Regions from separate parts of the Saccharomonospora glauca K62 genome, predicted to be linked through region 1. Evidence: riboswitches for the same ligand, from Rfam matches in the RefSeq annotation. Region 1 holds a riboswitch; the other holds the start of a gene.
What was found. Region 1 has a riboswitch for S-adenosylmethionine ahead of thrC (threonine synthase). Riboswitches for the same ligand answer to the same signal wherever they lie in the genome.
Positions count from the first base shown of each region.

Region 2: it holds a riboswitch for S-adenosylmethionine, as region 1 does, so the genes downstream of both, SACGLDRAFT_RS17550 (methionine ABC transporter ATP-binding protein) here and thrC (threonine synthase) in region 1, are expected to answer to the same signal.

Region 1 is NZ_CM001484.1:1,373,889-1,377,499, forward strand. Features, by position in the region: gene SACGLDRAFT_RS06595 (ComEC/Rec2 family competence protein) at 1-1,005, shown strand, start outside; gene thrC (threonine synthase) at 899-2,161, opposite strand; SAM riboswitch class I at 2,173-2,306, opposite strand; gene holA (DNA polymerase III subunit delta) at 2,415-3,395, shown strand; gene rpsT (30S ribosomal protein S20) at 3,477-3,611, opposite strand, start outside.
Region 2 is NZ_CM001484.1:3,765,166-3,768,776, reverse strand. Features, by position in the region: gene SACGLDRAFT_RS17560 (resuscitation-promoting factor) at 1-654, shown strand, start outside; gene rsmA (16S rRNA (adenine(1518)-N(6)/adenine(1519)-N(6))-dimethyltransferase RsmA) at 698-1,555, shown strand; SAM riboswitch class I at 1,608-1,697, shown strand; gene SACGLDRAFT_RS17550 (methionine ABC transporter ATP-binding protein) at 1,893-2,897, shown strand; gene SACGLDRAFT_RS17545 (4-(cytidine 5'-diphospho)-2-C-methyl-D-erythritol kinase) at 2,934-3,611, shown strand, end outside.

The DNA of each region.
Region 1 (3,611 bases):
CGAACCCGGTCGCTGCTCGTGCTTGTCGTGGTCGTGGTGGTCGCGCTCACCGTGTCCACGCGGGTGTGGGCGCCGGGTTGGCCACCCGACCGTTGGGTGCTCGTCGCCTGCGACGTGGGGCAGGGCGACGGTCTCGTGCTGGCCACGGGAGAACCGGGGCGGGTGGTGGTCGTGGACACCGGACCCGACCCGGCGTTGCTCGACCGCTGCCTCGATCGTCTCGACGTCGAGCGCGTGCCGCTGGTGGTCCTGACCCATCTGCATGCCGACCACGTCGGTGGGCTGGCCTCGGTGTTCGACGGCCGTGCCGTGGGAGCGGTGGCCGTGGGCCCGGGGCGCAGTCCGGCCTGGGCGTGGGACGACGTGCTCCGCGTGACCACCGCGCGCGGCGTACCGATGGTGGAGCTGACGGCGGGCGATCGGCTGACGTGGCCCGAACTCCGGCTCGACGTGCTGGCCCCCACCGCGCCGGTCGCTCCCCCCACCGAGGACGCCGACGGCACCGCGGTCAACAACGGCTCGGTGGTCCTCCGTGCCACGACACCAGCGGGCCGGGTCCTGCTGACCGGGGACGTGGAACTCGCCGCGCAGGCGGACCTGCTGGCGGCGGGGGAGGACCTTCGCGCGGACGTCCTCAAGGTGCCGCATCACGGCAGCAGGTACACGCTTCCGACCTTCCTTACGGCGGTGTCGCCGCGAGTCGCGGTCACCAGCGTGGGGGCGGACAACTCCTACGGCCACCCCAGTTCCGTGACGTTGCGGGCGCTTGCGGAGGCGGGAGCGCTGGTGGCCAGAACCGACACCGGGGGCGACACGGCCGTCGTGCTGGACGAAGGTGAACTCGCCGTGGTGGCGCGGGGTGCGGCGCCGCGACGACGGCCGTGTCGATCCGGAGGACTCAGTCGTCGAGCGCGGCCTGCACGGCCTCCACCGACGGCGGCACGGTGGCCTTGGGGCCGACGCGGTCGCCGAGGGCGTCGAGGGTCTTCAGTCCGTCTCCGGTGATCAGCAGCACCGTCTCGGCGTCCGGGTCGAGCTTGCCGGTCTCGACGAGCTTCTTCGCGGTCGCGACGGTGACGCCCCCGGCGGTCTCGGTGAAGATGCCCTCGGTGCGGGCCAGCAGCCGGATGCCTGCCACGATCTCGTCGTCGCTGACGTCGGCGATGGCTCCGCCCGTGCGACGCACGGTGTCGAGGACGTACGGTCCGTCGGCGGGGTTGCCGATAGCGAGCGAACGGGCGATGGTGTCGGGTCGCACCGGGCGCACCACGTCGTGTCCGTCGCGGAACGCCGCGGAGACCGGGGAGCAGCCGGTGGCCTGGGCGCCGAACACGCGGTACGGACTCGCTTCCACCAGACCGAGTTCACCGAGCTCCCGGAATCCTTTGTCTACTTTGGTCAGCTGGGAGCCCGACGCGATCGGCACCACGATCTGCTCCGGAATCCGCCAGCCGAGCTGCTCGGCGACCTCGAAGGCGAGTGTCTTGGAGCCCTCCGAGTAGTAGGGGCGCACGTTGACGTTGACGAACGCCCAATTCTCGTGCTCGGCGGCGAGTTCGGTGGCCAGCCGGTTGACGTCGTCGTAGTTGCCGTCCACCGCGATCAGGGCGCCGTCGTACACGGCGGTCGTGAGTACCTTCGCCCGCTCCAGTGACGAGGGGATCAGGACCACGGACTGCCAGCCCGCCCTGGCGGCGGCCGCCGCGACCGCGTTGGCGAGATTGCCGGTGGACGGACAGGCGAGGGTGTCGAAGCCGAACTCGCGGGCCGCGGCCAGCGCCACGGCCACCACCCGGTCCTTGAACGAGTGCGTTGGGTTGCCGGTGTCGTCCTTGACCCACAACCGGCGCACGCCGAGTGCCTTCGCGAGTCGGTCGGCGCGCACCAGCCGGGTACAGCCGGGCTCGGTGTTCGGGATCTCCTCGACGTTCGACGGAACGGGAAGCAGTTTCTTGTAACGCCAGATGTTGCGGGGCCCGGATTCGATGTCCTCCCGGCGCACGCGCCCGAAGTCGTAGGCGACCTCCAACGGAGAGAAGTCGTGCGGGGAGACGAACTCCGGAGCCAACGGCTGGCGGTGGCCCTCCTCCTTCGACACGAGTTCCACGGCGGGGCCGAGGTCGACGGCACGACGGGAGGATGTGGGCGCAATTGCGGTCATCGCGAGGTCCTTCCTCATCTTTCCCGCTGACGCGGGGCGGAATTGGCACCGATGCCGTCAGCTACCTCGCGGAATCCGAGATGACAGGCTGACGCCGGTTGCCGGGGCTTCAACGGGCCGGTCCCTCTGCCCCTCTGGATGAGCTATTCGGTTGTGGTCCGCCGGTGATCGCGGCGACGACACGTAGCGTACGGCATGGAGCGCGCCGCGCGCCATGTGCTGCGAACCGGCTCCCACATGGCAGGATCGAGACGTGAGTCGTCCAGTTACCACGCCCCCGCCACTGCATCTGGTGCTCGGTGAGGAAGAACTGCTCGTCGAACGAGCGGTCCGGGAAGCACTCGACACCGCCCGCCTGGCCGACCCGGCGGCCGACGCGACTCGCATCCCGGTGAGCGAACTCACCCCCTCGTACTTCGCCGAACTGGTGAGTCCCTCGCTGTTCAGCGAGGGTCGAGTCATCGTGCTCGACTCCGCCCAGGAGATCGGCCAGGAGAACGCGGACGCCGTGCTGTCCTACGTCGCCGACCCCGCGGACGGCATCGTGCTGATCGTGGTGCACAGCGGCGGCGGGCGGAGCAAGGCCGCGAAGTCGCTGCCCGCGGCGCTGCGCAAGGCGGGCGCCGTCGTCACGGAGTGCCCGAAGATCACCAAGCCCGCCGAGCGGGAGGCGTTCGTCCGCAACGAGGTCCGGAGGGCCGGCGGTCGGATCGACGCCGCCGGTGTGGTGGCGCTGATCGATGCCGTGGGCACGGATCTGCGGGAGCTGGCGTCGGCGGCGGCGCAGCTGGTGGCCGACTCGGGGGGATCGGTCGACGAGGAGGCGGTGCGGCGCTACCACCGCGGCCGCGCGGAGGTGACGGGGTTCCAGGTCGCCGAGAAGGCGGTGGCCGGTGACGGGGCGGCCGCGTTGGAGTCACTGCGCTGGGCTCAGCAGATCGGGGTCGCCCACGTACTGTTGGCCGACGCCCTCGCCGACGCGGTGCGCACGATAGCCAGGGTGTCCGCGGCCGGACGGGGGCACCCGAACCAGTTGGCGGGCGAGCTCGGCATGCCGCCGTGGAAGATCCGCAAGGCGCAGGGCCAGTCGAAGGGCTGGAGCTCCGCGGGGCTCGCCAAGGCCATGCGGGTGGCCGCGCGGGTGAACGCCGACGTCAAGGGCGCCGCGGCCGATCCGGGCTACGCCCTCGAACGCGCCGTCCTCGACATCGTGGCCGCCCGACGCCAGCGGTGATCGCGGCCTCGTAGACCGCGGGCGAACATGACGAAACCCCCGGCCGAGAGCTCGTGCCGGGGGTTGTCGGGCGCGGGTCCCTCAGAGCTTGTTGACGCGCTGCGCCATCGCCGACTTCTTGTTGGCGGCCTGGTTCTTGTGGATGACGCCCTTGCTGACAGCCTTGTCGAGCTTGCGCGCGGCCACCCGCTGCAGCTCCACGGCCTTCTCCTTGTC
Region 2 (3,611 bases), 2.1 Mb from region 1:
GGTGAGAAGCCCCGCGAGATCACCACGAACGCCGTGACCGCCGCGGAACTGCTCGCCGAGTTGGGCCTCGACCTCGGCAAGCAGGACAAGATCGAGGAGGGCGCCGACTTCAAGCTCACCGACGGCGCCGAGGTGCACGTCAGCCGCACCGGCGTCACGGTGGTGGAGAAGACCGAGACCATCGAGCCCGAGGTCGAGATCGTCTACGACGACACCCTTGAGAAGGGCAAGGAGGTCGTCGAGGAAGAGGGCAAGCCGGGCGAGAAGCTCGTCACCTACCGCGTGACGAAGAAGAACGGCAAGGTCATCGACAGCGAGGAGCTGTCCAGCAAGGTCGTCAAGAAGGCGGAGAAGAGGGTCGTCCGCGTCGGCACCAAGGTGACCGTCCCGGAGATCGGCAACACCGCCGTGTGGGACGCGCTCGCGCAGTGCGAGGCGAGCGGGAACTGGGCCGCCAACACCGGCAACGGCTACTACGGCGGGCTGCAGTTCAACAAGCAGACCTGGGACGCCTACGGCGGTACGGAGTACGCGGCCTACCCGCACCAGGCCACGCGCGAGCAGCAGATCGACATCGCGGAACGGGTGCGGGACTCCCGAGGTGGCTACGGCGCCTGGCCGCACTGCTCGTCGCAGCTCGGCCTGCCGAAGTAAAGCCCGTGGTCCCGTCGTCCGGAGAGGACTTTAGGCTGGCCCGGTGACCGAGACACCGGGCCTGCTGGGAGCTTCCGAGATCCGTCGGTTGGCCGCCGCGCTGGGACTGCGGCCGACGAAGAAGCTCAGCCAGAACTTCGTGCACGACGCCAACACCGTGCGCCGCATCGTGCACCTGGCCGAGGTGGAACCGGGCGAGCCCGTGGTGGAGGTCGGCCCCGGTCTGGGCTCCCTCACCCTCGGCTTGTTGCACGCCGGTGCGCGCGTGCTGGCGGTGGAGATCGATCCCGTGCTGGCCGCGAAGTTGCCCACCACGATCGCCGAGCACGCGCCCGAGGCCGTCGAACGGTTCACCGTGCTCGAACGCGACGCCCTGCGGCTGCGGGCGGACGAGCTGCCCGCCAAGCCCACGGCGTTGGTGGCGAATCTGCCGTACAACGTGGCCGTCCCCGTCGTGCTGCACCTGCTCGCCGAGCTGCCGTCGTTGCGTCGCGCGCTCGTCATGGTCCAGACCGAGGTGGCCGATCGCATGGCCGCGGGGCCCGGTAGCCGCGTCTACGGCGTGCCCAGCGTGAAACTCGCGTGGTACGGGCGGGCCCGTAAGGTCGCGGCGGTCCCCAGGTCGGTGTTCTGGCCGGTGCCGAACGTCGACTCGTCGCTGGTCGCCTTCGAGCGGACGGAGCCGCCGGAAGGCGTTTCCCGCGACACCGTGTTCGAACTCGTCGACGCCGCCTTCGCGCAGCGCCGCAAGACACTGCGCGCCGCGCTGGCCCCGTGGGCGGGGTCGGCCGACCGGGCCGCCGAGATCCTTACTCGCGCGGGTGTCGACCCGGCCACCCGTGGTGAGCGACTCACGGTCGGGATGTTCGCCGAACTCGCCCGCGCTGCGGCGACAGTGTGATCTCTCCCCGTCATGCTTGTCATCGCGTGAGGCGTCCGCTGTACTGTGAGGGCATCCATCCCGAGCGACCGAGAGACCTGGCTCAGTGACGTCGCAGCAACCGCCCCGACGGGGAAGGTGCTAACGCCAGGACCGATGGAGGATTCTGTGTATCGCACGCCGCTCCTGACGCAGCGTCGAGTCGTCGATCAAGGCCGCCGCACGGTGTGTGCTTGTTGTAGCCACACCGTTTCCCGCTGAGCGCCTTATCCCTTTCGACCAACGTCGGTTCCCTAGCCGTCTGTCTACTTTCGGACGTCCCACGCGGACGCCCGCTTTCAAGCTGCCTGGAGCTGTGGTGATCACTGTCGAGAACGTCAGCAAGTCGTTCGCCTCCGCCGACTCCCGCGTGGTGGCACTGCGCGATGTCAACCTTGCCGTGAGCGCGGGCTCGCTCTTCGGCATCGTCGGCCCCGCGCGGGCCGGCAAGACGACGCTGGCGCGCTGTGTGGCGCTGCGGGAGCGGCCCGACCGGGGCACCGTGCGCTACGACGGCATGGACACCGGCAGGCTCGTGGGCCGCAAGCTGTGGGGAGCGCAGCGGCAGGTCGCGGTCGTGGACTCCGGACTGCGGCCCGAGCGCACCGTCGCGGGCAACATCGCCGCCCCGCTGGAGCGGATGGGCGTTGCGCCCGACCGCAGGCGCAACCGGGTCGGCACGCTGCTCGACGTCATCGGGCTCTCGCGGGCGGGCGCGCGGCTGCCGTCGGAGCTCACGCCGGGGCAGCAGCGTCGCGTGGCCATCGCGAGGGCCCTGGCCACGGCGCCGTCCGTGCTGCTGGCCGACGACCCCACCGACGGCGTCGCCGGGGAGGAGACCGCCGCGGTGCTGTCCGTCCTCGACCGCGCCAGGGCCGAACTGGGCGCCACCGTCGTCGTCACCTCCCGCGACGCCGACATCGCCCGGCGGGTCTGCGACGAGGTCGCCTTGCTCGACCGCGGCAAGGTCGTCGAGTCCGGTGCGCTGCTGAGTCTCGTCGGCAAGCCCGGAAGCCCGATCGCGGAGGCCCTGCTGCCCAGCGTCGACACGCCGAGGGCGCACCTGTCCTCCTACGACCGTGCCGTGGACGTCGTGCTCGTCGGCTTCGCCGCGGTGGGCGCTCTGCTGCCCGAGGCCGCGGCCCGCTTCGAGGTCGACTTCACCACCATCGGCGGCGGCCTGACCAGGCTCGGCGACACCCCGGTGGCCCGCTTCCGCCTGGGAGTGGCGGGCCAGCGGATTGACGCCGCGTTGGCGTGGATCGCCGAACGCGGCGCGTACGTCAGCACGCCGATGTACGGCCTGCGCGACGTCGCCGCCTGAACCGGGGGTTCCGAACGGCCAAGTAGGCTGGTGGGCGTGCTTGCCGTCGTACCGCCGCCCGTGACCGTACGGGTGCCCTCGAAGATCAATCTGCATCTGTCGGTCGGTGATGTGCGCGACGACGGTTACCACGACCTCACGACCGTGTTCCACGCGCTGTCGTTGACCGACGAGGTCACGGTGTTTTCGACCCCCGACGCCGGGATCGAGGTCTCCGGCGAGGGAGCCAAGCTGGTTCCCACCGACGACAGCAACCTGGCGATGCGCGCGGTTCGCGCCCTGGCCGAGCACGTCGGCAAACCGGACGAGGCGAACCGGGTGCGCGTGGTGATCCGCAAGGGCATTCCCGTGGCCGGCGGCATGGCTGGTGGTAGTGCCGACGCCGCCGCCGCGCTGCTCGCGTGCTCCACGCTGTGGAACCTCGACCTGCACCGCGACGAGCTGGCGGAGGTGGCCGCCACCCTCGGCAGCGACGTGCCGTTCGCCCTGTACGGCGGTACCGCCCTGGGCACCGGCCGGGGCGAGCAGCTCGTGCCGGTGCTGTCGCGGCACACCTTCCACTGGGTGCTCGCGTTCGACCAGCGCGGTCTGTCGACCCCGAAGGTCTACGGGGAGCTCGACCGGCTTCGCGAGGTGGGCGACCCGCCGAGGATCGGCTCGCCGGAGGCGTTGCTGGAGGCGCTGGCCTCCGGGGATCCCCGGCGCCTCGCGCTC